4 regions of the Aromatoleum petrolei genome follow, and region 3 is predicted to be linked to each of the others. Evidence: predicted binding sites of a transcription regulator. Region 3 holds the regulator's gene; each other region holds the start of a gene.

Region 1 (7,186 bases), 2.4 Mb from region 3:
CGCGAGGGAGGCATGGAGATGGCGCGCGACGTCGCCGAGCGCATGCGTGATGAGGGCAAGGGCATCATCCTTGACCAGTTTGGCAATCCGGACAATCCCTTGGCGCATTACGAGGCGACCGGACCGGAGATCTGGGAGCAGACGGGCGGGCGTATCACCCACTTCGTGAGCAGCATGGGAACGACGGGTACGATCATGGGTTGCTCGCGCTTCCTGAAGGAAAAGAATCCCTCGACCAGCATCATCGGTTGCCAGCCCGAGGAGGGATCGCAGATCCCCGGCATCCGCAAGTGGCCGGAGGCCTATCTGCCGCGCATCTACGAGAAACCGCGGGTTGATGCGCTGGAGTACGTGAGCCAGGCCGATGCCGAGGAGATGACGCGGCGGCTCGCGCGGGAGGAGGGCATCTTCGCGGGGATTTCGTCGGGTGGGGCGATACACGTGGCCGTGCGTCTCGCCGCCAGGCTGGAGAATGCCGTGATCGTCTCAATCGTCTGCGACCGCGGTGACCGTTATCTGTCGACGGGCGTGTTTCCCGGCTGACGATCTTTCTGGAGACCAGCGCATGCCGGTGCTCGTGTTCGATATCGAAACCATTCCGGATGTGGCCGGCATCCGCGTGCTCAACGGGCTGCCCGATGAGCTCAGCGACTACGAGGTTGCCGAATTCGCTTTCCAGCAGCGCCGCGCCGTGGGCGGGAGCGATTTCCTGCAGCATCACCTCCAGCGCGTGGTGACGATTTCCTGCGCGTTGCGCGATGCGAATCAGTTCCGCGTGTTTTCGCTGTCGGAGCCGGACAGCTGCGAGGGAGAGATCATCCAGCGCTTCTTCGACGGCATCGAGCGTTACACGCCGCAGATCGTGTCGTGGAATGGCGGCGGGTTCGATCTGCCGGTCTTGCATTACCGGGGATTGCGACATGGGGTGTCCGCACCGCGCTACTGGGACCAAGGTGAAGGTGATTACCATGACTCGCGCGATTTCAAGTGGAACAACTACATTGGCCGCTATCACAGCCGACATCTAGACTTGATGGATTTGCTGGCGATGTACCAGCCGCGTGCGAATGCGCCGCTGGATGAGCTCGCCAAACTGATGGGATTCCCGGGCAAGCTCGGAATGGATGGTTCGGCGGTGTGGCCGGCCTGGCAGGAGGGGAGAATTGCCGAAATCCGCGACTACTGCGAGACCGATGTCGTGAATACCTATCTCGTGTATCTCGGTTTCCAGCGCATGCGTGGCCAGCTCGACACCGCGGCCTACGAGGCCGAGCTGGATGTCGTGCGCCAGTCCCTCGCGCGCATCGATGCGCCGCACTGGAAGGAATTTCTCGCCGCCTGGCCGGCGGCTCGCACATAGGGAGGTATCCGGATGTCCCTGATCGCCACCATCGTCATCGGTTTCATCGTCGGCTTGCTTGCCCGCCTGCTGCATCCGGGGAGGGACGGCCTCGGCATCATCATGACGACGCTGCTCGGAATTGGCGGCGCGATGCTCGCGGGCTACGGCGGCCAGTTTCTCGGCCTCTACCGCCCGGGCCAGCCCGCCGGCTTCGTCGGCTCGGTCATCGGCGCGATCGTGATCCTGTTTGTCGTCTCGCGCCTGAAGAAGTAAACGGCTGAATAAAAAAACGGCCAGCGCGAGGCTGGCCGTCGGTGTCGCTGACAGAAGCGGCCAGGCCGCCTCCCGCGCTTAGTAGACGTCGTGTTGCGTGTTGTACACGTTGAAGTGGCCCGTCGGTGTGATCAGCTTGGGATCCTTGATCACGGTCTTCAGCTCCAGGGTCTTGTCATCGACGATGACGATCGCCGACTCCTTGTCCTTTGCCGACCACACCGAGAACCAGACCTCGTTGCCGTCCTTGTTGTACTCGGGCTGCACCACGCGCTTGGCACCGTCGTCCTTCAGACCCGCCCAATCGCCGATCGGCAGAACCTTGTAGCCGCCCTGCAGGTTCTTCAGATCATACACGGCGACCGACTGGCTGACCTTGGCCTCCGGATGCAGCGGGTTATCCACATAAAGGTGGTTCGACTTCGGGTGCGTCTTGATGAACAGCGAACCGCCGCCCTGGCTCTTCAGGTTCTCGACGAGCTTCCACGCGTATTGCTTGTGGTTCTTCGGGTCGGTGCCGATCAGGGCGATCGATTCGTCGCCGAGGTGGCCGGTCGCCCACACCGGGCCATACTTCGGATGGACGAAATTGGCGCCGCGTCCCGGGTGCGGGATCTTGCCCACTTCAACCATGCCGGCGAGCTTGCCTTCCTTGGCGTCGATCGCGGCGATCTTGTTCGACTGGTTCGCGGCTACCATGAAGTAGCGCTTCGAGAGATCCCACCCTCCGTCATGCAGGAAACGTGCGGACCCGATCTCGGTCATCTTCAGGTTGGTGATGTCCGAGTAATCGACCATCATCGTCTTGCCGGTTTCCTTCACGTTGACGACGAACTCGGGCTTGAAGTGCGAGGCGACGATCGAGGCCACGCGCGGTTCGGGATGATATTCCTGCGTATCCACCGTGAGGCCGCGGGTGGACACGATCTTGAGCGGCTCGAGCGTGTCGCCGTTCATGATCACGAACTGCGGCGGCCAGTACGCGCCGGCGATCGCCAGCTTGTCCTCGTATCCCTTGAACTTCGACGTGTCCACCGAACGCGCTTCGAGACCGATGCGGATTTCGGCAACGTTGTCGGGCTTTTCCATCCACAGATCGATCATATTGACGCGGGCGTCGCGACCGATCACGAAGAGGTAGCGACCTGATGCCGAGATGCGGGAGATATGCACCGCATAACCGGTCTTGACGATATTGATGATCTTCTTCGTGTCGCCGTCGATCAGCGCCACTTCCCCACTGTCGCGCAGCGTGGTCGAGAAGATGTTGGAGATGTTGTAGTTGTTCATCTTCTTCTTCGGCCGCTGCTCGGGCGGAACGATGACCTTCCACGTCTGTTTCATGTCGGCCATGCCGAACTCCGGCGGGGTGGGCGCCGTCTGCTGGATATAGCGCGCCATCAGGTCGACTTCGTCGTCGGTGAGTTCGCCGGAGGTGCCCCAGTTTGGCATGCCTGCCGGCGATCCGTACTTGATGAAGACCTTCAGGTATTCGCTGCCGCGCGCCAACGTGATGTCGGGTGTAAGCGGCTTTCCGGTCGCGCCCTTGCGCAACACGCCGTGGCAGCCGGCACAGCGCTGGAAGTAGATGTTGCGGGCCTTGTCGAATTCGGCCTTGCTCATCTTGGGAGCGTCAGGGTTGCTGTCCTTGTACAGGTCCACATCGGCCAACGGCGAGCCGCCAGCCTGATACTTGGCCTCAGCCTCGCCGATGTGCTTTGGCTCTTCCGCAAAGGCCTGTGCGATGGCCAGCGGCATGCTGGCGAGGATGATTGCGCCGGACAGCCATTTACCTTGCTTACTCATTGCGATCTCCCTTCTGAAAGATGTCGTGTGGAAAGCCTTGCAGAAGCGAAGACTGATCCTCATCCGACTGCAAATCCTTAACCTCGATCAAATTGGGGTCTTAGTCAATACGTCTATGACGTGATCACTGTGCGCGGGCCGTTCAAGCCGTGAGCGCGAGTTCCTCGTGCTGCGAAATCTGGCCTAGGAGACCATGCAGTGAAACGATAGAGCCGACCATGATCAGCGCAGGTGACTTTATTCCGGCGCGCTTCACGGCTCCCGCAAGACGATCGACCCGGTCCGTAAGCGTGATCTGGCGACTGGTCGTGCCGGCGTGGACCACGGCGGCCGGCGTGTCGCGTGGAAGGCCGTGGGCGATGAGTTCGCAGCAGATGATGTCGAGTGCGCCCAGACCCATGTAGATGACCACCGTCTGATTTGGGCGTGCGAGTGCTGGCCAGTCCAGGTTCACGCTACCGTCCTTGAGATGGCCGGTCGTAAACACCACCGAGCGCGCGTGATCCCGATGGGTCAGGGGCATGCCCGTACAGGCAGAGATGCCGCAGGCGGCCGTGATGCCCGGCACGACCTCGCACGCGACGCCGTGGTCGACCAGTTCCTCCATCTCCTCGCCGCCGCGTCCGAACATGAAAGGGTCACCGCCCTTGAGCCGCACGACATCGACGCCGGAGCGTGCGAGTTCGACGAGAAGACCGTTGATCTGGTCCTGTGGCAGTGCATGGTTACCCGATTCCTTGCCCACGTATATAAGCCGTGCGTTGCGATTGACCAGTGCAAGGACGCCTTTGCCGACGAGATGGTCATAGACGACCACTTTCGCATGTTCGATCAGGCGCGCCGCCTTCAGTGTGAGCAGGTCCGGATCGCCGGGGCCGGCGCCGACCAGGTAGACCTTGCCGACGGAGCGGAATGCGTTGCCGACGCTGCACTGCCTCGGGTCGGTGACGCCGTTGTGCGTGCTCATGGGTGGCTCTCCAGGATGCCGCGTGGATCAGTGCCCGCGCGGCAGGTTCTTGTTGGCAAACAGCTGAATCGCGCCGACACTGTATCCCTACGTCTCGTCCGGGAAATTAACCGATATCAAGGATCGCAGAATGCCGTGCGCTTGATACTTGCCTCGCCGATTCTGATGCCGGTCCCTTTGATTCGGGAGCGTGGGATAAGGCGGGTGTGCCAATTTTCAGGAGTTCGCGGCGTGATGAGTTGGGTGTTCCGGACGATGACCTTCGCATTGGTGGTGTCGATGCCGACCATGCCCGCATTCGCTCAGCAGACGGCACCTCAGCCAGAGCGGGTGCGCGAATTGGTGCATCTGGTGCGCCAGGACTGCGGCTCCTGTCACGGACTCACGCTGCAGGGCGGATTGGGACCGGCGCTGACGGTGGCGGCCCTGCGCGAGAAGCCGCGCGACAGCCTTGTCGCCACCATCCTTGGCGGCCGCCCCGGCACGCCGATGCCGCCCTTCCGAGGCATCGTCGTGGAGGACGAGGCAGCGTGGATTGTCGAGCGACTTCAAGAAGGTTTTCCGGTAGATGCGGGTGCCGCGCGTTGAGCGGGGTTCCAGCATCCCTGCGTTTCGGATATGAGATGAGGGACCAATGCTGCATCTGATCGTGAAATACATGTGGTGGATTCCGGTAGTGGTGCTCTTGTCGGCATGTGCGACGCAGCCGCCGCTGCGTGGCACTGGCGACCTCGGGATCGTAATCGAGCGCGCGACGGGGCAGGTGCAGGTGATCGAGACATCCGGCCGCAGCTCGCTCGCGCAGGTTTCGGGACTCGGCGACCTCTCGCATGCGTCGGTCGTCTTTTCCCGCGACGGGCGATATGCCTATGTGTTCGGGCGCGACGGCGGGCTCACCAAGGTCGATCTGCTCACCGCCAGGATCGTCGGGCGCGTCGTGCAGGCGGGCAATTCGATCGGCGGGGCCGTCTCGCAGGATGGTCGCCTGGTGGTGGCGCAGAATTACGAACCCGGTGGGATCAAGGCCTTCGACGCCGACACGCTGGAACTCGTGGCCGACGTTCCGGCCGAATTCGGTTCGGAGGGCAAGCGCTCGAAAGTGGTCGGTCTCGCCGACTTGCCGGGCAATCGCTTCATCTATTCGCTCTTCGACGCGAACGAAATCCGCGTCACCGATCTCTCCGACCCGAGGAATCCGAAGACGGAGCGCTATCCGGCCGGAAAGCAGCCCTATGATGCCTTGGTCACCCCGGACGGCCGCTACTATATTGCGGGCCTGTTTGGTGAGGACGGCCTGTCCATGCTTGATCTCTGGCAGCCCGGGCAGGGCGTGCATACGATCCTGCCCGGCTACGGTCGCGGTGAACAGGCGCTGCCGGTGTACAAGATGCCGCATTTGCGCGGCTGGGCGGTCGCCGCCGGACGTGCCTATCTGCCGGCGATCGGCCGGCATGAGGTCCTCGTTGTCGAGCTCGGGAGCTGGAAGGAAGTTGCCCGCATTCCGGTGAAAAGCCAGCCCGTGTTCGTCATGGCGCGGCCGGACGGGCGCGAGGTGTGGGTGAATTTCGCCTTTCCGGACAACGGCTGGATGCAGGTCATCGACACCTTCACTAACCGGCTCGTAGATAGTTTCCAGCCGGGCCGCGCGATCCTGCATCTGGAATTCACGCCCAAGGGCGAGGCGGTATGGATCTCCGCGCGCGACGACAACAAGGTTGCGATATACGACACCCGCAGCCGTCAGAAGATCACTGAACTTCCCGCTGCCAGTCCGAGCGGAATTTTCTTTACCAGCCGCGCGTTCCGCACGGGGTTCTGATATGGGTTGTCATGGCGCACATGCGGTCGAACCCGAAGCGACGCAGATCCCCGTTACCGTAGCCGGTTCAAGCATCTTCCGCCTCCTCAACGACTTCCAGCGCGGTTTTCCGCTTGTAGATCGACCCTTTGCGGCGCTTGCGGCCGCATGTGGCCTGCGCGAAGACGAGGTGTTGGATGCACTTCACGCATGGCGGGCGTCGGGCGTCATCAGTCGCGTCGGCGCGGTGTTCGCTCCGCGCCGCATCGGCGCCAGCGCCTTGGCTGCACTCGCCGCACCGGCCGAAAGGCTCGAGGAGATCGCCGCTCGCGTCAGCGCGGTTGCCGAGGTCAATCACAATTACCAGCGCGAGCACGCGTACAACCTGTGGTTCGTCGTCACCGCGGCATCGTCGGGACGGTTGCAGGACATCGTCGCCGGCATTGAGCGGGACACGCGCTGTGGCGTGATCGTGTTGCCGTTGGAAGAGGAGTTCCACATCGATCTCGGCTTCGATCTGACTGGTGGCGGCGCGGCACGCGGGGGAAGCCGGGACGCGGTCATCTTGGCGCAGCCGATTGCGACGGAGGCTTGTGCGTTGCCGGGGCTGGAGCGCGAGCTGATGCGCGCGCTGCAGGACGGCCTGCCACTCGAGTCGCGTCCGTTCGATGCGTTGGGGCGCAGGGCCGGGATCAGCGAGGCGATGGTCATCGAATTGCTTGAGCGCTGGCTCGCCGAGGGCATCGTCAAGCGCTTCGGGATCGTCGTGCGCCATCACGAACTCGGTTTTCATGCCAACGCAATGTGCGTCTGGGACGTTCCGGACGAGGGGGTGAGCCGCGTCGGCCGCCTGCTCGCAGCCGAGCAGGCGGTCACGTTGTGCTATCGCCGCCGGCGTGTGCTGCCCGGCTGGCCTTACAATCTTTTCTGCATGATACATGGGCGTTCGCGCGAGGCCGTCCACGCGGCACGTGCCGACATTGCGGCGCGGCTCGGCCTC
Region 2 (7,186 bases), 240 kb from region 3:
CCCGCCAGGCGCCGCCGGAAGTCGCGCTCCACGCGCAATGCGGACGAATGCAGCATCAGATCGCCGCAGGCGCGACCGATCGCGCGGTCCGCGGGCACGCCCAGCAGCTCGGCCATGCGGGCGTTGACGAAGCTGAAGCGGCCGTCGAGGTCGAGGACATACACGGCGTCGTTGATGATGTCCTGGATCTGTTGCTCGCGGTTCTCCAGGCGCGCGGCGTACTCGGTGAGCTTGCGCTCGCGCTCCTGCTGGGCAGTTATGTCGATGGCGAGTCCGCTGTAGCCGACGATCTTGTCATCCTTGAACACCGGCTCGACCTGCAGGCGCATGGGCACCGGCAGCCCCGCAACATCGCGCATGACGACGTCGAGGCGCGTGGCAGCGCGCGCGTTGGCGATGCTCTTGAGGAAGTTGGACGCGGCGACGCGGTATTCGGGCAGCACGAGGTCGCGCAGGCGCATGTTCGGCAGCTGTTCCGGCGTGATACCCAGCCGCGTGCGCCCGGCTTTGTTCAATTGCAGCATGCGGCCTGAGACGTGCAGCGCGAATACCATCTCAGGCAGGTCCTCGATCAGGTTGCGGTAGCGTTGCTCGGACGCCTCCAGCTCCCGCGTGCGCTCGTACACCTTGCCTTCGAGGACGTTGATGCGGTCCTTGATGTTGAGCGGCTGGAAGTACTTGCGCAGGCCTTCGAATTCCGGCTCGCAGTCCGCAGCGTTCATGAGGGTCCACGAGCAGTGCTCGTCGCCGCGCCCTTCGCATTCGTGCTCGACACAGATCATGTCGGTCTGGAACACGTAGGACGCGAACCCCGACGCATAGCCGGCAAGCGTCCAGCAAACCGCCTCGTCGGAGCGTCCGAACAGCCGCAGGTGCTGCTCGGCCTCGTAGGAGCGGCGCCAGTTGCCGCTCATGCGGTAATGCCCTTGTTCGTGGTCGACTTCGACGATGTGTGTCTCGACCTCCGCGATGCCCGAGAACATATGCACCCGCGGTCCACCGCGGACAAACTCCTCCAGTGTGTCGGGGTGCATGAAACCGGGCAGCAGGCCCGCGTCCTCGAAGCCGCAACTGAAGCCGTAGCGGGTCAGGATGACCTTCGCGATGTCGGCCCCGAGCGTCTCGACGAGCTCCTTGCGCAGCGCGCCCATCGCGTCGGTGTGCAGCAGGATTGCGCGCCGGCCGCTGAACTGTATCGCCCCGCTGTCGGGCGAAAACTCCACAAGGGAGTAGAAATCCAGCTGATCGGCGCGCATCTTGTCCCGGTCCTTACGACTCAGGTCGGGATCATAGCCCGATTATCCGGTCGCGCGCCGCCGCACGGCGGCGGCCGGACCGGAACCGTTCGGGATGGCGCGACACGCTCAGTGGGCGCCCTGCACCTGCTCCTTCAGATACAGCGCACCGCCTTCCGCGGCTTCGCCTTGCTCGGGGGCCGTTTCCGGATGGAAGAACTGCTTGACGATCAGCGCCGTGGTGGCGAGCAGGCCGGGTATGGCGACGATCATGAACACCTCGCTGAAACCGAGCTTCCGGCGCGCAAGCTCGGCCACCAGGAAGGAACCTGCGATGCCGCCGAAACGCCCGATGCCGAGCATCCACGCGACACCCGTGGCGCGGCCCTGCGTCGGATAGAACGAGGCCGCGAGCGCCGGCATCGACACCTGTGCGGCGTTCATCATCGTGCCGGCGAGGAACACCACGACCACCAGCGCCCCGACGTTGCCCACCATCTGCCCGATCGCAAACACCGATACCGCGGTGAGTGCGTAGGCGATGGCGACGATGCGGTTGCCGTTGAAACGATCCATCAGCCAACCGACGAACACCGCTGCGCAACCGCCGAGCGGGAACAGCGCGGAGATCAACGTGGCCGTCTTCGGATCGAGGCCGGCATCCTTGAACAGGATGGGCATCCAGTTGATCAGGGCATAGAAGATCACCAGCCCCATGAAATAGGCGAGCCACAGCATCACCGAGCCCACCACGCGGGAGCGCGACAGAACGACGCCCAGTCCGCTCTTTCCATCCGCAATGGAAACCGTCTCCGTAAGGTGGAAGGATGAGGCAAGCGCCGCCGCGGCAGCAGAGATACGGCCGAGCACCGCACGGATCCGCTCGGTCGAATGCCCCTTCGCCACCATGTAGCGCACCGACTCCGGCAACCACACCAGCATCACCGCGACCAGCACGATGGGAGCCACGCCGCCGAGCACCAGCACGCTGCGCCAGCCGAAATGCGGGATCATCCACGCAGCGAGGAAGCCGCCGAACGCCGCCCCCAGGGGGAAGCCCGAGAACATCGCCGTCGTGATGAGGGCCCGGCGCTTCGACGGAGAGTATTCGCTGATCAGCGTGACCGCGTTCGGCATTGCCGCCCCCAAACCGATTCCCGTGAGGAAGCGCAGCACGGTAAGGCTCTGCAGATCGGACGCGAATGCCGACACCATGCTCGCCAGAGCGAACACCAGCACCGACACGTTCAGCACCAGCCTGCGCCCGAGTCGGTCGGACAGCGGACCGGACAGCAGCGCCCCACCCGCAAGCCCGAACAGCGCGGCGCTCAACACCGGCGCGAGGTCCGGCTTGGTGACGCCCCACTCCTGAATGAGCGACGGCGCGATGTAGCCGATCGCCGCGGTGTCGAAACCGTCGAGCAGCACGATCAGGAAGCACAGAACGAATATGAGCCACTGGAAGCCCGAGAAGGGCTGGTGGTCTATGAAGGACTGAACATCGACGGCGTCTTTACTGGACACGGTTGTCTCCTCGTTGGCCGGATGGTGTGGCGGCTGCTGGGTGGCCTTCCCGCGACAGCCTCTTCGCTTCAGGAGGGTGTGCCCGCGTGCGGGCCACCCGAGGGCATTCGTCAGGCAGCGGCAGCGGCGTGGCGCTCGTGCAGCGCACGCAAACGGCCGCGTTGCAGCTTGCCCGTCGGCGTCAGCGGCAGCGCATCGACCCAATGCACCCAGCGCGGGCGTCGATGCCCCGGCAGTGCGGCGATGCCGTCCTCCACCCGCTGGCGCGCCTCGGCCCAGCGTCCCGGCGCGGCCACGACCAGAACCGCCAGTGCCGTCAGACCATCTGCCGAATCGACGCCGACCGCCGCAATCTGCTGCAGGGTGTCGCCGCAGTGAGCCGCCAGCGCCTGCTCGACCCACAACGTGCTGACCCACTGGCCCGCGATCTTCAGCATGTCGTCGTTGCGCCCGGCGTATTCAAGACGGCCGTCCGCATGGCGCAGGAACATGTCGCCGGGCGAAAACCAGCCGTTGTCGAAATCGACCTGCGCCTCGGGCCGCTTCCAGTAACCGACCGCGACCGTGGTGTGACGCACCCAGATGCGCTGGGGCAGATCCGCATCGACGTCCGGGTTGAAGCGCACCTCGGTCAGCGGCGTCGGGCGCATCAGGCCCGAGTCGTCGTCGCTGTAGAGCATCAGGCACAGCGTCTCGGACGTGCCGTAACCGCTGATCAGACTGCACCCGGTCTGCTCGCGCCAGCCCTGGCGGATCGCGAGCGGCAGCGCCTCGCCGGCTGACACGAAATGGCGGATGCCGCGCTCCGCCAGCCGCGCCGCCACGCCCGTCTGCAGCATCTTGTTGTACAGCGTCGGCACGCTGAAGAGCAGCGTCGGCCGATGTTTCGCGACCATCTCCTCGACACGCTCGGCCGTGGGCCATTCGCGGTCAAGGATCACGGTGGCCCCTGCACGCAGACCCGCGAACAGGCTGTTGCCGAGCGCGTAGGCAAAGAACAGCTTGGAGCTTGCATATAGCCGGTCCGCAGACGTCAGACCGGCGAGGCTACAGGCGAAGGAATGGGCGTTCGCGACCACGCGCTGCACGTGGATCACCCCCTTGGGCGTGCCCGTCGTGCCGGAGGTGCCAATCCACAGGGCCGGCGCTTCGGCATCGAGTTGCATGGGCTCGAGCCCTTCGGCACCTGCGAGCGCCTGCGCCCAGTCACGCGCCGCGACGCCGCCACCGACCACCGCTGGTGCTCCCGGTAACGTTGCGACCAGCCCCTGCAGTTCACCTGCCTGCGCCGGCTCGCACCACACGAAGCGCGCCTCGCATTCCTTCAGGATGGGCGTGAGCTCCGTCATCGACAGGCGCGGATTGACGCCGATCACCACGCCGCCGGCCCAGATCGCGCCGAGATACGCCTCGACCCAGTCGTCACTGTCGGGCGCGAACACGACCACGCGTTCGCCGGGAGCGAGCCCCAGGGCCTGCCAGGCTCCGGCCGCGCGCCGCACGCGGTCCCGCAATTCCGCGTAGCTCACTCGTCGCTCGCCGCATTCGATGGCTATCGCGGCATCCGCGCCGGCCGACAGCAGGATTTCAGCAGCATTCATTCTGCACTTCTCCACGTTGAGGAGGTTCCCGCAGGGGAACCCGCGTAGTCGTCCGCTGAATCGGGTTGCGCCGACGGGCGACCGAAATTTCTGCGCACGATAGGCTTGGGGGAGGACGGGAACAATACGGGGCAGAGATTTTCTGCGCCGACTTTGATGGATATCAAATTATTTTGCAGTGCACTAAGAACCGATTTTCGGCAATTCTCGCAAGAACCCGCGCTGCATCCCGCGCTGTGCATGGAAGCGACGTCAGACACGGCGGCTCGTCTCGCAATCCCGCCTCCGCTTCACGTGTACGCCGTATGTCCTGCAAAAAAACACCCTCTTTTTTGTTTGACTTCCAACTGTTTTATAGCCACACTGCAGCCAATCATCAGGAAACAGGAGACGGCAATGGGGATCAGGGACAAGGTCGAACAACTGTGTGCACGCATGCACGACACGCCGCAATACGACACGCAGGGCGCCGTGCTGTTTGTCGACCTCGAGAAGCGCGAAACGCAGCGCAAGTACCTGCCGCTCGACGTACTGCGCACCTACCTCGGCGGCCGCGGCGCCAATATGTACCTGCTCTACAACCTGCTGCAGGACGGACGCGAAGCCCTCGACCCCGAGGTTCCCCTGATCTTCGGCGCCGGCACCCTCACCGGCGACATGCCGGCGGCCACCCGCGGCAACTTCACCAGCCGCTCGCCCGAGAGCGATGCGATCCTCGACACCAACGGCGGCGACTACTTCCCGTCCTTCGTCAAACGCCACGGCTACGACCACATCGTGCTGTACGGCCAGGCGCCGCAATGGACGCTATTGCGCATTGCGCATGAAGAAGTGCAGTTCCTCGACGCGACGCCCTACGTCGGCCTCGACAACCTCGACCTGCCCGGCGCGATCGAACGCGACTTCGAATGCACCGAGCGCAAGGACATGGCGCTCGCCCGCATCACCACCGCTGGCGAGAACCTCGCGCTATGCAGCGGCATCATGGGCGGCATCAAGGCGATCTGGGCGCGCGGCGGCGGCGGCGCGAAGATGGGTTCGCTGCGCCTGAAAGCCATCATGATGCACGGCAAGCCCGACGAAGCGCCGAAGGTGGCCGAGCTCAAGGCGCACAACAAGGTGATCGGCAAGAAGATCACCTCGACCTCGGTGATCAAGAACGCCCTCAAGCAGGTCGGCACGCCCTTCCTGTACAAGCCCTCGCGCGTGCTGGGCGCGCTCGGCACGCTGAACAACCAGAAGACCGCGTGGCACGAGACGCTCGATGCGGACAACTTCGACCCCTACCGTCCCGGCATGGACGGCTGTTTCAAGTGCCCGGTGCATTGCCGCAACCTCAACGACATGACCCCCGAGGGCAAGGGCGGCTGGGGCTCGGCCGCGCTCAAGGGGCTGAAGGGCAACGCCAGCTATGACAAGGCGCAGGCCGACGTCGAACACGGCAAGGAGCGCACCTACAACGGCATCCACAACGACGGCAAGTTCGACCAGTACGACAAGGGGGACGGCCCCGAGTACGTCACCGTCGGCAAGTTCGGCCCGATGATCGGCCTGAAGGAGCCGGAGCACGTCCTGCGCCTCAATAACATCCTCAACGACCTCGGCCTCGACTCTGCCTCGACCGGCAGCTCGATCGCATGGGCGATGGAGCTGTGGCAGCGCGGCATCATCGACGCGAGCCACACCGGCGGGCTGGACCTGTCCTGGGGCAACTACGAGACGGTCGAGAAGCTGCTGTTCATGACGGCGAAGCGCGAAGGCTTCGGCGACACCATCGCCGACTCCACCCGCGCAGTCGAACGCGGCAAGTATCCCGCCGAAGCCCTCGACTACCGCATGGCGGTGAAGGGCCTGTTCCAGTCCGACCCGCACGACGCCCGCATCCTCAAGGCCTTCGCGCTGGGCCTGTCGGTCGCCACGCGCGGCATGGACCACCTCAGGAACCGCGTCACGCTGGAGATCAACGCCCGCATCAACGACGACGCCCCGTTCAAGACCGAGCTCTACGGCGGCACCGTCGCGGCCGAGCCGAACCGCTACGACGGCAAGGAGTTCGCCGTGCGCCGCTGCGAGAACACCTTCGCCGTCGGTGACTCGGTGGGCATGTGCCGTTTCAATACCAAGCTGTTCAACTCGCCGACGACCCCGGACTGCGGCGACTTCGCGACCCAACTCACGACCGCGACGGCACTCGAATTCACCGGCGAGCAGCTCAACGAGATCGGCCGCAACATCACCGGCCTGGAGCGCCTGATCAACTTCCGCCTCGGCCTGCGCGCCAAGGACGATACGCTGCCGAAGCGCTGGTTCGAGGAGGAGATCGAGGTCGGCCCCTTCAAGGGCGAGAAGGTCGACCGCAAGGAATTCGAGGCGATGAAGGCACGCTTCTATGAAGTCACCGGCCTCAACGCCGAAGGCGTGCCCAAGGCCGATTGGCACGAGCGGCTGGCTGCCGCGACCACCGGCTTCTCGGTGCGGGTCGATCTGCCACACGCACTACCCGGCGCGCCGGAGAAGGCGGTGGTCATCGACGAACCGGTTGCGAACGTCGTCGCGCTGCGCGACGCGCTGGCCCGCCGGCTGCCCGAAGCCCGCGAGGCGCTGAACGATCATTCGTGGAACATCGCGGTCAACGGCCACATGGTTCTGGCAGGCGAGCGCGACGCCGCCCTGCGCAGCGGCGACCGCGTGGCCTTCGTGCCCATCATCGCGGGGGGCTGAACGGGAGAAACGGACGGGGCTCGCTCCCCGCTCGCTTCGGACCAAACGCAGACGGCGGACGATGCCCTCGTCCGCCGTCTGCCGTTGATTGCCTCGCAGCAGAAT
Region 3 (7,186 bases):
CATGATCGCGGTGGGCGTCGCAAGCCCGAGCGCGCAGGGGCATGCAATCACCAACACCGCAACGGCGCTGATCAATGCCTGGGCGAAGTCACCCGCCAGCCACCACCAACCCACGAAAGTAAGCGTCGCTATCGCCACGACGACGGGGACGAAAACGGCCGCGATGCGGTCCGCGAGTCGCTGCACGGGCGCCTTCGATCCCTGCGCCTGCTCGACCATGCGAATTATTCCCGCCAGCAGCGTGTGCGCCCCGACCCCGGTCGCACGGCAGCGCAAGACTCCCTGTCCATTCAGGGTGGCGGCAAAGACCTTGTCGCCCGGGCGCTTGTCGACCGGCATGCTTTCCCCGGTCAGCATCGCCTCGTTGATCGCGGACTCGCCCGACTCGACCTCACCATCCACCGGGATCGCATCGCCGGGGCGCACCACAAAACGGTCGTCAGGCTGCAGTGTCTCCACCGGAACGGAAACGATCTCGCCGTCGCGCTCGACGAACGCGAGCTTAGGCTGCAGCCGCAGCAAGGCATCAAGTGCCGCCGTCGTGCGCGCCTTGGCGCGCGCTTCGAGCAACTTGCCGAGCAGGATCAGCGTGATGATCGTCGCCGACGCCTCGAAATACACGTGCAGGTCGTGACGACCGAGCAGCGTCACCACCGTGCTGTAGATCCACGCCATCGAGGTGCCGAGCACCACCAGCACATCCATGTTGGCCCCGCCCCCGCGCAGGGCGGACCAGGCACCGCGGTAGAAGCGCGCGCCGATCCAGAACTGCACCGGCGTGGCGAGCAGCAGCTGCAACCAGCGGGGAACGAGTTCGTGCGCACCTTCCCATTGCCCGCCGAACATCAGGGGCATCTGTGCCAGCAGCGGCAATGTGAGCAGCGCGGCGATCCAGAAGCGCCGCATGTCCGACTTCCACGTCTGCGCCTGCTGCAGGCGCTGCTGCTCGCGAGCGGCAATGCCCGTTTCCACCCCTTCGAAGCCCGCGCGACGCACGGCCGCGCGAATGGCCTCGGGAACGACGAGCCCCGGCTGGAAGCGCAGCGTCGCGCGTTCGGTCGCAAAATTCACCGTCGCATCGACACCCGGCAGCCGGTTGAGCACCTTCTCCAACCGAGTCGCGCACGCCGCACAGGTCATGCCCGTGATGGCCAGCTCCATCGTCGCCTGCGGCACATCGAAGCCTGCCTTGCGGATCGCCGCGATCACCTGCTCCGGTCCGCTGGCCGGATCGCTGAAACTCACACGCGCCTTTTCCGCTGCGAGATTGACCGAAGCGTCCACACCCGGCAAACGTTTCAGCACCTTTTCGATACGCGCCGCACACGCGGCGCAGGTCATTCCGGACACCGGCAACTCCAGTGTCGGGCTCTTCATTGTCGTTTCGGGAGCACTCATCTGCACCACTCCATTCGCCAGGTCGCGGATCCTCCCCGGATCCGCACAGCCCGTTCGCCGCTTGCGGAACGGAACGTCTGGTGGCAGTCTAAACCCCGTACCGAAGTACGGAGTCAACCCCCATGAGCCCCCCCATCAGTACCCTCACCATCGGTGCACTGGCGAAATCCGCCGAAGTCGGCGTCGAAACCGTGCGCTATTACCAGCGTCGCGGCCTGCTCGCGGCGAACGGCGCCCACCGGGGCGCGTTCCGCGTATACGGAATGGACGAAGTCGCTCGCCTGCGCTTCATCCGTCGCGCCCAAGCGCTCGGCTTCAGCCTCGACGAGGTCGCCGAGCTGCTCGCGCTGGACGAAGAAACAGACCGCGAACGGGCACGCGCGTTCGCCCAGGCGAAGATCGCGGATGTCGAGTCGCGCATCCGCCAGCTGGAGGAGATGCGCAGTGCGCTGCAGGGGCTCGTTTCCTGTTGCGAGCATACGGAGGCGCCCGCCCCCTGCCCGATCCTCCACACCCTCGCGAACGCCGCCGAACCCCCTGCACGCGAGTGAAGGCTCGCGCCCGGCCGAGCACACCGACGGTTCAACCGCGTCCTCACACCTCGCACACGACGCCGCGCCACAGCGCGCCGCCGAGGCTGGGTGCATGGAACAGCCCGAACACACCGAAGCCAAGCACGAGCATTCCGGCGACGAAGCGGACGCGGCGGTTGCGCGTGATGTCGCGGAAGCGCTTGAACACCATCCCCGCAAGCATCAGGTTGGGCAGGGTACCAAGCCCGAAGGCCAGCATCAGCCCCGCCCCGCGCCCTGCCGAACCGGTCACCAGCGCGGTCGTCAGCACGCTATAGACGAGGCCGCAGGGCAGGAATCCCCACAGCAGCCCCAGCGGCAAAGCCTGGCCGGCCGAACGGGCGGGGATGAAGCGTGTAGTGAAAGGTTGCACGCGTTTCCACAGCACGAGGCCGGCGCGTTCGACGGGCGCAAGCAGGCGTGTGAAGCCGGTCAAGTACAAGCCCAGGGCGACCAGCATCAGGTTCGCGAGCACGTACAGGCCCATCTGCACCGGCAGGATGTTCGAGAAAAGCATGCCGACCGTGCCGAGGGCACCGAGCGCACCGCCCAGCACCGTGTAGGTCGCGATCCGGCCGAGGTTGTAGGCGAGGTGCACTTGCCACTGGCGACCGGCCCGGCCAGGCAAGTTCACGGTGAGCGCGCCGACGATGCCACCACACATGCTGACGCAGTGCGTGCCTCCCAGAAGGCCGATCAGGAAGGCTGCGATGTAACCGGTTTCAGGCATGGCAACGATGGGAAAGACAGAAGAAGCCCGGGGCCGCGGCACCAAAAGAAACGGGCGCCTGAGGACGCCCGCACTGTATCACCTTCTCCTGCCCTGCACAGCCCGAGCCCGCGGGCTGCCGGCTCGGCTCAGATGACCTTCGAATAGCGCGCGCGCTCGCGATCGGCGCGCAGGTAGCGGTCGAACACCATTGCGATTCCCCGCACCAGAAGACGCCCCGGGGGCAGCACGCTGATCCACTTGTCGCTGACCTTCAGCAGCCCGGCTTCCTCCATCGCCTTGAGATCCTCGAGCTCGTCGGCGAAATACTCGTCGAACTTGATCAGGTGTGCGATCTCGATCGAGTCGATCGACAGCTCGAAATGGCACATCAGGGCCTGGATGATCGAGCGGCGCAGCAGGTCGTCGGCGGTGAGCTCGATGCCGCGCAGGACGGGCAGTTCGTCGCGATCGAGGGCATCGTAGTACTCGTCGAGCGTCTTCACGTTCTGCGAGTACACCGGACCGATCTTGCCGATCGCCGAGACGCCGAAGGCCAGCAGGTCGCACTCGGCCTGCGTCGAATAGCCCTGGAAATTCCGGTGCAGGCGCCCCTGGCGCTGCGCGATCGTCAGCTCGTCGTCCGGCTTCGCAAAGTGGTCCATGCCGATGTAGACATAGCCCGCCTCGGTCAGGCGGCGAATCGCCAGCTGCAGGATCTGCAGTTTGGTGTCGGACGTCGGCATGTCGTTGATCGCGATGCGCCGCTGCGGCTTGAACAGGCCCGGCAGGTGGGCGTAGCTGTACAGCGAGATGCGATCGGGCGACAGCTCCAGCACCTGTTCGAGCGTGCGGTTGAAGCTGATGATGTTCTGGCGCGGCAGGCCGTAGATCAGGTCCATGCTGATCGACTTGAAGCCGGTGGCACGGGCGGCGTCGATCACGAGCTTCGTTTCGTCGTAGCTCTGGATGCGATTGACCGCCTCCTGCACGTCCTCGTTGAAGTCCTGCACACCGACACTCATGCGGTTGAAGCCAAGGTCGGCCAGCAGCTTGACCGTATCGAAATCGACCTTGCGAGGATCGACCTCGATCGAGTATTCGCCGTTCGGCACCAGCGTGAAGCGCTTGCGCACCGAGTCCATGAGCTGGCGCAGCTCGTCGTGCGACAGGAAGGTCGGCGTGCCGCCGCCCAAGTGCAGCTGCGTGACCTGATGGCTGCCGCCCAGCGCGGCCGCCTGCATCTCGATTTCCTTATCGAGATATTTCAGGTACTTGGCCGAGCGCGCGTGATCCTTGGTGATGATCTTGTTGCACGCGCAGTAATAGCAGATCGTGTTACAGAAGGGGATGTGGAAGTATAATGAAAGCGGTTTACTCACGCCGCCCACACCGCGCTGCGCCAGCCAGTCCCGCAACGCACGGGCATCGAACGCTTCGACGAAGCGATCGGCCGTCGGGTAGGACGTGTAGCGCGGCCCGTTGATGTCGAACCGACGAATCAACTGCTGGTCGAAAACTAGGTCTTTCTGACTGGTCATGGTTGTATCGCTTGAGTGCATTCCGTACGATCTCAAAAAGCCGCAGTTTCGTGGTTGACGTGGATCAACGGTACATTCCGACGGGCGCCTGCCACTTCTCGGTCGTCGTAGAAGGAACAATATTATCGTGCAAATGAAGGCGACGGTGCCGATTACAGTTGCGAGTCTGAAGGTCGCATGCTCCCAGTGCAATCTGGTCGAGTTGTGCCTGCCGTTCGGGATGTCGGAATCGGAAATCGACCGTCTCGACGAACTCGTCGGCGCACGTCGCAAGATCAAGCGCCAGCAGCACCTGTATCGCGCGGGAGATCCTTTCGAGGCAATCTACGCGATCCGCGCCGGCTCGTTCAAGACCGACGTGCTGCTCGAGGACGGACGCGAACAGGTCACCGGGTTCCAGATGACCGGGGAAATGCTCGGACTCGACGGCATCAGCACCGAAGCCCATTCCTGCAACGCGATCGCGCTGGAAGACAGCGAGGTGTGCGTGATCGCCTACAGCAAGCTCGAGGAACTGTCGCGCGTGGTCGAGGGACTGCAGCTGCAGTTCCACAAAGTGATGAGCCGCGAAATCGTGCGCGACCATGGCGTGATGACCCTCCTTGGCTCGATGCGTGCGGAGGAGCGCCTGGCGGCCTTCCTGCTCAACATGTCCCAGCGTTTCACGGCACGCGGCTTTTCTCCGGCGGAGTTCCACCTCCGCATGACCCGCGAGGAGATCGGCTCCTATCTGGGCCTCAAGCTCGAGACGGTGTCACGTGCCTTTTCGAAGTTCCAGGACGAAGGGCTGATCGCGGTTCAGCAGAAGCACATCCGCATTCTGGACATCGTCGGCCTGAAACGGCTGATCCAGCACCCCACGCCGCGCCCCTGAAGGAGTTTTCCACCATCATACGTCCGCCGGCCGCGGGCGTTATTGACGCCGTCGCGCAGTCATCGTGCCGGACAGGGCGGCGATGTCTTCTTCGGACAGCAGCTTGCGCGCAATCGGCAGCAGTTCGCCTTCCTCGCGCTCAATGTGGCTGCGATAGGCGCCCGCAAACGCGTCGACGTCCGCAGCCGTGAGATCGGCCCCTTCTCCGGCGGCAATGCGCTCGAGACGTGCGCGCATCCGCGCCCAGCCGGCAAAGAGCTTCTGGTGATCGGCAAGGATCCAGTCGATGAGCGCGCCGAGTTCTGCACGCCGGGCCTCATCGGCACGCGCGCGCAGGACGGGGAAAAGGTCGTCCTCCTCGTCCTGATGATGCTTCACGGCGGCGACGTCGAAGTAACGCATAACGTTGACGGCCGCCTGCTGCGCCTGCTTGTCGGGACCATGCTCCGGCAGCCATGCGGCGAGCCGTGCCAGGGTCGCAAGCTGCGCCTGCAGGCGCTCATGGCAGGCCTCGAGCATCTCGAGAGGCGTCTCGAAACCGGGTGAAGAAGGGATCAGCGATTCGGTCATTGGAGAACTCCGGCAAACGCGAGGAATCCTGCCGGGTTCTTGCTCAGCGCCACCGACACGATCCATGAAAAGACAAGCAGGGCCGCGAGCAGCGCCATTACCCGGACGCGCATGTTGCGTCCCCAGCGCAGCGCGGTCGCCCCAAGAAGAATATAGCCGACAAGCGCGACAACCTTTGCGGTGACCCAAGGCGCGACCAAGGGGTACTGGCCGCTCATCGTCGCCAACGTGATCGCGCTGCCGAGAAACACAGTGTCGATCACATGCGGCAGAGTGCGCGTGACGCGGTGATCCACCAGGGGGCTACGCAGCATCATCCACACGCCCTGCAGCAGAAAGCCGCTGATGCTCAGAATCGCGCACAGGATGTGCAAGTGCTTGACCGTCAGGTACATGCGCTCAACCCGGGCGCCCGTCGCTGCGCGGCCGCCAGTAGATCGGCAGATAGCGCGTCGCCCAGGCGCCGAACACGCCCAGCCAACCTAGCACAGCCAGCAGCATGACGAGCGCCGACCAGCCTGTGGGGACGAGTTCGGCCGCGATCCGCACGACGACCACGGCTTCGAGACCGAGGAAAAGCCCCCAGGTCAGGCGATCTGCTGCGAGCTTGCGCCCCGAGTGCCCGAGCGTGACCCGCGACACCATCGCCATCAGGACGGACCCGAAGAATCCGACACCCAGCGCATGCAGTGGAGCCATGCCCAGGATGCTGTACCCCAGCAGCGACGCCACGCTCTGGATTGCGAAGAGCGTCAGCGCGATTCCCAGCCACAGAAACCCGATGTGGAGCATGCCCAGAAGGGGTACCTTCATCGCCGGCACCGGCCGCCACTGCCGTGACAGCCACAGGGCGGCAACGGCAGCGGGGACGTCGACGATCCAGCGCAGCGACAACCATCCCGCGACGTCGATCAGGGCATGCGTGACGCTGCCGCCGACGACCAGCACCATGACCCACAGCGGACGCACCATGACGTAGGAAGGGATCACGCTGCTGGAGAAGAAGGGCACCATGCGATGGCACACGCCGAAGAACACCGGCAGCAGCGAGCAGAACACCGCAAGCTCGATCGCGATGCGCGCCCAGACCGGATCGCCGCTCAGCGCAAAACTCAGCCAGGCAAGAACGGCCAACATGCCCGCGATCATTGCGTAGCACACGAGGCGGGCATGCAGCGCCTCGAGGTCGCCATGATGCGCGACCTGCCACAGGATGCGCTGCATCCCGCCCCATCCAGCGAGCACGAACACCAAGCCGCCCACGGCAACGCCCGGCACAACCATCCCCACGGTAACGAGCGCCCAACCGGCTGCGAGCAGGCGCCACGACCACAGCCAGCGGCCCTCCGCAATCTCGTCATATCCCTGCCAGCGTGGCATCGCGGTGAGGAGAAATCCGAACATGAAGAAGGGAAAAATGCCGCCCGTCACGAGCAGTGCGTGCATCCACCCCGGTGGAAAAACCCATCCGATCGCGGGCAGCAGCCCGGCGCGGGCGCCGAGTTCGGCAGCCCACAGCGCA
Region 4 (7,186 bases), 2.2 Mb from region 3:
ATGGTGCGTTTTTCGCCGGCGGCAAGCGTCTGCTTGGCGAAGCAGAAGCATTCGAGCTTGCGGAAGTACTGGCCGGCGAGCTGCGGGCCGTAGCTGGGGACGGCCTGACCGGTGACCGGCTCGCTGCGGGTGTTGGAGACTTCGTAGGCGACGGTGGCCAGTTCGCCGGGGTGGATGCTGATCTGGGTCTGCAGGGGGCGGAACTGCCACGGCAGGTCGTGGGTGTTGGCGTCGAACTGAACCGTGACGGTGCGCGTGAGGTCGATCTGGGTGTTGGCGACGGAGTCGGGCTTGAGCAGGTTGTTGATGCCGGTGACTTCGCAGATTTTTTCGTAGAAGGGCACGAGCAGGAAGCCGAAGCCGAACATGACGACGGCGGCGACGGCGAGGCGCACGAGCAGGCGGCGGTTTTCCGCGGCGATGCGGGTTGCTGCGCTCATGGCGTGAGCCCCTTGAACTTGAACAGTGCGGCGACGAAGAACGCGAGCGCGACGGCCGCCAGGACGAGGGCGGTACGTCGGTTCGCGGCGCGGCGGACGGGGTCTTCGCTGCGGGTCACGGCGTCCTGGCCTTCGATCCGCACCGGACGAGGTATCCGCTCTGCAGGCTGCGGAACTCGCCCTGCGGGCTCAGACAGTCCTCGCCTGCGCCGCGGATACCCCATCCGGCGCTCGCAGCGGGGAAAGCTGACCGCCTGCTCATTTCACCACCGGCGCTTCTTCGAAGGTGTGGTGCGGCGCGGGCGACGGGACCGTCCACTCGAGCCCTTCGGCACCCTCCCAGGCGCGAGCCGCGGCCTTTTCGCCGCCGCGCACGCATTTCACGACGGCGAAAAGGAAGATGAGCTGGGAGAGGCCGAAGCCGAAGGCGCCGATCGAGGCCAGCATGTTGAAGTCGGCGAACTGCAGCGCGTAGTCGGGGATGCGGCGCGGCATGCCGGCGAGCCCGAGGAAGTGCATGGGGAAGAAGGTGACGTTGAAGAAGACTATGGAGCACCAGAAGTGCAGCTTGCCGATGCGCTCGTCGGGCATGTGGCCGGTCCACTTCGGCAGCCAGTAGTAGGCGCCGGCGAAAAGCGCGAAGAGGCTGCCGGCGACGAGCACATAGTGGAAGTGGGCGACGACGTAGTAGGTGTCCTGCACCTGGATGTCGATCGGGGCGATGGCGCAGATGAGGCCGGTGAAGCCGCCCATGGTGAACACGAAGATGAAGCCGACGGCGAAGAGCATCGGCGTCTCGAAGCTCATCGAGCCGCGCCACATCGTCGCGACCCAGTTGAACACCTTCACGCCGGTGGGCACGGCGATGAGCATGGTCGCGTACATGAAGAAGAGCTGACCGACGGCGGGCATGCCGGTGGTGAACATGTGGTGGGCCCACACGCTGAAGGAGAGGATGGCGATCGAGGCGGTGGCGTATACCATCGAGGCGTAGCCGAAGAGCGGCTTCCTCGCGAAGGTGGGGATGATCTGGCTGATGATGCCGAAGGCCGGGAGGATCATGATGTAGACCTCCGGGTGGCCGAAAAACCAGAAGATGTGCTGATACATGACCGGGTCACCGCCGCCCGCGGCGCTGAAGAAGCTGGTACCGAAGTGGCGGTCGGTGAGGACCATCGTCACGGCCCCGGCAAGCACCGGCATCACCGCGATGAGCAGGTAGGCGGTGATGAGCCAGGTCCAGCAGAAGAGCGGCATCTTCATCAGCGTCATGCCCGGCGCACGCATGTTGAGGACGGTGACGACGATGTTGATCGCGCCCATGATGGAGCTGAGCCCCATGATGTGGAGGGCGAAGATCGCCATATCCATGCCCATTCCCATCTGCACCGACAGCGGCGCGTAGAGCGTCCAGCCCGCCGCGGTGGCACCGCCGGGGACGAAGAAGGAGCCGATGAGCAGGATCGCGGCCGGCGGCAGCAGCCAGAAACTCCAGTTGTTCATGCGCGCGAAGGCCATGTCGCTGGCGCCGATCATCAGCGGGATCTGCCAGTTCGCGAAGCCGACGAAGGCCGGCATGATGGCGCCGAACACCATCACGAGGCCGTGCATGGTCGTGAGTTGGTTGAAGAACTCCGGCTGCACGACCTGCAGCCCTGGCTGGAACAATTCGGCCCGGATCGTCAGCGCCAGCACGCCCCCGGAGAGGAACATGATGAAGCTGAAGATCAGGTACATCGTGCCGATGTCCTTGTGGTTGGTCGTCGTGATCCAGCGCATCAGGCCGGTGGGGCCGTGATGGTCGCCGTGCGCGTGATCGGACATGACTGCCGCCATGCTGCCTCCTTGACGAATCGGACCTTCGGACTGCTTCGGCTATCCGGCTGCTGTCACTTGCCTCGCGCCGCCGCGATCTGCGAGGGCTGAATGGCTTCGCCGGTCTTGTTGCTCCAGGAATTGCGCGTGTAAGTGATGACCGCCGCGATGTCGGCGTCGGAAAGCAGCGTGCCGAAGGCCGCCATCGGCGTGCCGGGGCGCCCGTTGAGGACGACCGCGATCTGCCCGGCGGCCTCGCCGAGCACGACCTTCGAACCGTCCAGCGGCGGGAAGGCCGGCGGCAGGCCTTTGCCGTCGGCCTGGTGGCAGGCGACGCAGTTCGTGGCGAAGACCTTGGCGCCGTGTTCGAGAAGCTCGGAGAGCGCCCACTCGCGCGCGCCCGCACTCGCGGCGGCGGCTATCGCGGCCTGCTGGTCGGCGACCCACTTGCTGTAGGCCTGCGGCGACACGACATGCACCTCGATGGGCATGAAACCATGGTCCTTGCCGCACAGCTCGGCGCAGTTGCCGCGGTAGACGCCCTCCTTGTCGGCGCGGAACCAGCTGTCGCGAATGAAGCCGGGGATGGCGTCCTGCTTGACGCCGAAGGCCGGCAGCCACCACGAATGGATCACGTCGGCCGCAGTCGTGAGAATGCGCACCTTCTTGCCTACGGGGACGACGACCGGGTGATCCACCTCGACGAGGTAGTGTTCGCCCTTGGCTGCGCGGCCGTCCACCTGTTCGCGCGGCGTCGACAGGTTGGAGACGAAGCGGATGCCCTGCCCTTCGCCCTGCAGGTAATCGTAGCCCCACTTCCACTGGTAGCCGGTGGCCTTGATGGTGATGTCGGGGTCGCGCGTGTCCTTCATCTCCAGCACGGTCTTGGTCGCCGGCCAGGCCATGCCGAGCAGGATGAGGACGGGGATCACGGTCCAGGCGATTTCGACCGCGGTGTTCTCGTGGAAGTGCGCGGCGACCGCGCCCTTGGACTTGCGGTGGTGGATCACCGCCCAGAACATCACGCCGAAGACGATGACGAAGATGAACAGGCAGATCAGCAACATGAGCGTGTGCATGTCGTAGATCTGCGCGGCGATGCCGGTGGCAGGGGACTGGAGGTTGTAGCGGCTTTGGGCCAGGAGGGCTGGCGACGCGAGCATCAGGGATACGGCGACTGCATGACGACCGGCAAGACTCATGTCCCAACCCCCATCGAATGCGCAAGCTCGTGAGAGCCGTATTTCAGCGAACCCGAATGGATCATGCCATAGTAAAAATACCACCCGCAACACGGATTTTGAGATTTATCAATATATTGCACCGCAATATGTGATATCTGCACGCTCTTCAGGGCGCGGAGAGGCGGCGACGCAATGCACGGAGGATGGCTCCGACGAACGGGATCCGTTCGTAGAGCTGACGCGCGGGATCCCAGTGATCGATGTGCTCGACGACCCGCCCGGCGCCATCGAAACACAGCTGCGTGACGCCGCGGATCTCGCACTGTGCTTGCCCCGAGCCGAAGCGAAAGGTCCACGCAAGCATGGCCTCCTGGTCGCGCGCGAGACAGCTCGTCACCTCGAAGCGCGGGTCGTCGACGGTCGCGAACATGTGGCGGAAGATGCGTTCGATCGCATCCACGCCGGTGACGTCGTTGAAGGGATCGACGAAGCGCGCGTCGGGCGCATAGAAGTCGGCGAGGCGCGCGAGCGACCGCGGCGTCAGCGTCGCGTAAAAATCGGCGAGGCTTTCCGCGGCTGCGTGCGTCATCGCCCGATCACCCGCCGCACCAGGGCGAAGTACAGCCGGTAGGGCAGGGCTCGCAGCAGCTTCATCGGCCACGTGAAGCGACGCGGGAAGTGGGTTTCGAAGTCGCCGCGCGCGAATCCGGCGACGATTTCCGCCGCCGCGTCCTCGGGCTGCATCAGGGCCGGCATCGCGAAGCGGTTCTGCGCCGTGAGGCGGGTGGCGACGAAGCCGGGGCTGACAAGGTGGACGGCGACGCCGCGCGGCGCGAGGTCGAGATACAGGGACTCGGCGAAGTTGACGAGCGCGGCCTTTGACGGTCCGTAGGCCGCCGCCTGCGGCAGTCCGCGGTAGGCGGCGACGCTGCCGACGATCGCGAGGGCGCCGCGCTGCTGCGCGAGCAGGGTCGGCACGACACTGGTCGCACCGTCGATGACGCCGAGCAGATTGACGTCCAGGGTCGCGCGCACCGCCTCCGGCTCGAGCTCCCACGCGCGCATCGGCCGGTAGGTGCCGGCGTTGAGGATCACCACATCGATGCCGCCCCACGCGGCGAGCATTTCGTCGCGCACGCGCGCGAACTCCACCACGCCGCGCGTGACGTCCATCGGCAGCGCGAGGCTGCCGGGGCAGTCCGCGGCAAGCGCCACGAGCCGCTCCTCGTCGCGCGCCGAGATCGCGAGTCGTCCGCCGCGTGCGGCAAGATTGCGCGCGAGGGCCGCGCCGATGCCGGTCGACGCACCGACCAGCCAGACGCGCAGGCCGCGCCAGTCCCGGATCGGCGGGTTGAGCGGCTCAAGGATGGGCATTGCGCTTCACGAACGACAGGGTGACCTCGCCGAGGCGCACGCCGAACTTGCTCATCACCGAGCGGTTGAGCATCACGCGCTCGTCCATCAGGAACATCCAGTCGTCGAAATCGACGTGCCACACCCGTTCGCCGACGGGCAAGGCGAGGACGTAGCGCCAGCGCAGCGCGTTGCCGCGCGCCTCGCCCTGCGCCTCGCCGACGACATCGGCCGCGACGCCCGCGTAGCGGTGCGCGTCGTGCCGGGTGATCGTCCACACGCGCTGCTGGGTCGTGCCGTCGGAATAGGTGAAGCGCTCGTCGAGCGTGCCGATCTCGCCGCGCCAGCTCGCCTCGATCACGACATGGAAGCGCTTCACGACCTTGCCCGAGCGGTCCTGGAACATGCCGTAGGCGTCGAGCGTGCCGTTGAAATAATTGCGCAGGTCGAGCGCCGGGGTCTCGGCGGCGTAGTCCTGCACGTCGATGCCGGCACAGCCGGCGATCCCCGTGGCCATCGCCAGGGTCATCAGCATTCGGCGCATCGCCGCTCCTCCTCTGAAACAAGATCGCGCCGGCAGCGCCACAGCAGGGTCGCGGCGAGCGCCTTCAGGGCCACTGGCAGCAGCGCATACACGCCCGCGAGGGTCGCCAACGCATCGCCATCGCGTGTGCCGGGCGCATAGCCCAAGCTGTCGAGCAGCGGCAAGGCGAGGCCGGCCGCCAGCGCGAGGTTCGCCTTGGCGACGAGGTTCCACCAGCCGAACCAGGCGCCCGCGCGCGGGCCGGCCGAACGTTCGCGCGCGAGCAGGTCCGCGAGCATGGCGGCCGGCAGAGCGAGATCCGCCCCAAGGGCCACGCCCGACAGCACGCAGATCAGCGCGAAGCAGCCCACGTCGCCGGCGCCGAGCGTGCCCGCCCAGGCAAACACCGCCATCGCCAGCAGCATGCCGACCAGCCAGGCCCGGAGCTTGCCGATCGCGGCGGCGCAGCGCACCCACAACGGCATGCTCGCAGCCCCGGCGAGGAAATACAGGGACAGGAACAGGCCGGAAGCGGACTCGGCCTGCAGCACGTCGGAGACAAAGAACAGCACCGTCGCGGCGGGAATCGCGGCGGCGATGCCGTTGGCCGCGAACACCACGAGCAGTCGCACGAAGGGCCGGCTGGCGAGCGCGTCACGCAGGGCCGAGCGCAGCGTCACGATGCCGCCGGCGGTCTTCGTCGCGGCCGGCGCGAAATGCAGGGTGAGGCCCGCGCCGAGGGCAAGGACGACGAGGAATACCCAACCGAGCTGCGCCGCGCCAACGACGGAATCGTTCCCGAGCAGCGAGGGCAGCGCGGCCGCAAGCACGACGCCCGCCAGCGCGAAACCCTCGCGGCTGGCGACGAGGCGCGTGCGCGCGTCCGGCGTGTCCGCGAGCTCTGCCCCCCACGCGGCGTAGTTGATGGTGGCGAGGGAATAGCCGAAGGTGACGAGCAGCAGCGACACCGCCAGCCATGCCAGGCCCGCGTCCGCCGGCGGACCGAACAGCGCGAGGAACCCCGCAGCCAGCGGAGTCAGGGCCGCGAAGATCCACGCGCGGCGCGCGACGAAGCGGTCGCTCGCCCAGCCGATGAGCGGATCGGTGATCGCATCGACGACGCGCACGCCGAGCAGGACGGCGCCGACGGCCGCAAGCGGGAGCCCCAGGCCGTCGGCGTAGAGCTTGGGCGCGTGCACGTAGATCGGCAGTGCCGCAAACGCCAGCGGCAGGCCGAGGACGCCGTAGGCCAGCGCCGGCTCGCGCTCAACCCTCATCGCCGATCCCCAGCAGGCGCGCACGCAGGCCCGGCTCACGCGTGCGCGGATCCAGCCAGATCGCGAAGAATGCGCGCGCGAAGGCGGCGTCGCGCAATTCGGCGGTCGGCGCGCCGCGATGGTAGAAGACCACCCTGCCGTCGGGCTGCGCCAGTCCGACGATCGTGTCGCCGGCCTCGACCGAGGGAAAGGCCCGTTCCAGCAGCGGGCGCCAGTGCTCGCGCCGCGCGGCGTCCGCGAACCCGAGGCGCTCCATCTCGTCGAGACTGGCCGCCACCAGCCGCTCGCTGCGAATGGAGCGCGCGTAGCGGATCTCCAGGGCGAAGGGGCGCTCCGCCCGCCACGGCTCCGCGCCGCGCGTCCACAGGCTCGCCTCGTAGAGCGGAAGGCCGAACCAGCGCATCGTCCCCTGCCCCACGACGCCCCAGCCACCGTCGAGCGCGGAGACCGGCAGGGCGGGCGGCAGGTCGGTCGACACCTCGCGCTCACCCGCGCTCGCGTGGGCGCCTGCCAGCATGCACGCGAGCGCGCAGGCCCGCAGCAGCGAGCGCACGCCAGCCCGCTCAGCGATGGGCGAATTCGAAGTGATGGACA

What was found. The regulator FNR, encoded in region 3, switches genes on or off when oxygen is low (the NO sensors DNR and NnrR bind a similar motif). The targets are predictions, from matches to a motif close to TTGANCTAGNTCAA.
Region 1: ToN1_RS07385 (nitrite reductase) is a predicted target of FNR. The motif match lies at 3,499-3,512, and genes of this name have one in related genera.
Region 2: ToN1_RS19105 (aldehyde ferredoxin oxidoreductase C-terminal domain-containing protein) is a predicted target of FNR. The motif match lies at 4,514-4,527, and genes of this name have one in related genera.
Region 4: coxB (cytochrome c oxidase subunit II) is a predicted target of FNR. The motif match lies at 3,556-3,569, and genes of this name have one in related genera.

What each region holds. Positions count from the first base shown of each region.
Region 1 covers NZ_CP059560.1:1,594,562-1,601,747, reverse strand. The annotation lists gene cysM (cysteine synthase CysM) at 1-543, shown strand, start outside; gene ToN1_RS07395 (3'-5' exonuclease) at 566-1,360, shown strand; gene ToN1_RS07390 (GlsB/YeaQ/YmgE family stress response membrane protein) at 1,373-1,615, shown strand; gene ToN1_RS07385 (nitrite reductase) at 1,694-3,421, opposite strand; gene cobA (uroporphyrinogen-III C-methyltransferase) at 3,564-4,388, opposite strand; gene ToN1_RS07375 (c-type cytochrome) at 4,668-4,976, shown strand; gene ToN1_RS07370 (cytochrome D1 domain-containing protein) at 5,023-6,207, shown strand; gene ahbB (siroheme decarboxylase subunit beta) at 6,209-7,186, shown strand, end outside.
Region 2 covers NZ_CP059560.1:4,188,791-4,195,976, reverse strand. The annotation lists gene ToN1_RS19120 (PAS domain S-box protein) at 1-1,256, opposite strand, end outside; gene ToN1_RS19115 (MFS transporter) at 1,365-2,759, opposite strand; gene ToN1_RS19110 (AMP-binding protein) at 2,870-4,360, opposite strand; gene ToN1_RS19105 (aldehyde ferredoxin oxidoreductase C-terminal domain-containing protein) at 4,757-7,081, shown strand.
Region 3 covers NZ_CP059560.1:3,952,458-3,959,643, reverse strand. The annotation lists gene ToN1_RS18030 (heavy metal translocating P-type ATPase) at 1-1,341, opposite strand, end outside; gene ToN1_RS18025 (MerR family DNA-binding protein) at 1,521-1,949, shown strand; gene ToN1_RS18020 (sulfite exporter TauE/SafE family protein) at 1,993-2,700, opposite strand; gene hemN (oxygen-independent coproporphyrinogen III oxidase) at 2,829-4,220, opposite strand; gene fnr (fumarate/nitrate reduction transcriptional regulator Fnr) at 4,354-5,094, shown strand; gene ToN1_RS18005 (hemerythrin domain-containing protein) at 5,134-5,664, opposite strand; gene ToN1_RS18000 (SirB2 family protein) at 5,661-6,059, opposite strand; gene ToN1_RS17995 (NnrS family protein) at 6,064-7,186, opposite strand, start outside.
Region 4 covers NZ_CP059560.1:1,713,514-1,720,699, forward strand. The annotation lists gene ToN1_RS07880 (cytochrome c oxidase assembly protein) at 1-440, opposite strand, end outside; gene ToN1_RS07885 (cytochrome oxidase small assembly protein) at 437-559, opposite strand; gene ctaD (cytochrome c oxidase subunit I) at 699-2,276, opposite strand; gene coxB (cytochrome c oxidase subunit II) at 2,330-3,457, opposite strand; gene ToN1_RS07900 (nuclear transport factor 2 family protein) at 3,606-4,028, opposite strand; gene ToN1_RS07905 (SDR family NAD(P)-dependent oxidoreductase) at 4,025-4,813, opposite strand; gene ToN1_RS07910 (DUF3833 domain-containing protein) at 4,800-5,321, opposite strand; gene ToN1_RS07915 (MFS transporter) at 5,321-6,592, opposite strand; gene ToN1_RS07920 (chalcone isomerase family protein) at 6,582-7,186, opposite strand, start outside; gene ToN1_RS07925 (SAM-dependent methyltransferase) at 7,156-7,186, opposite strand, start outside.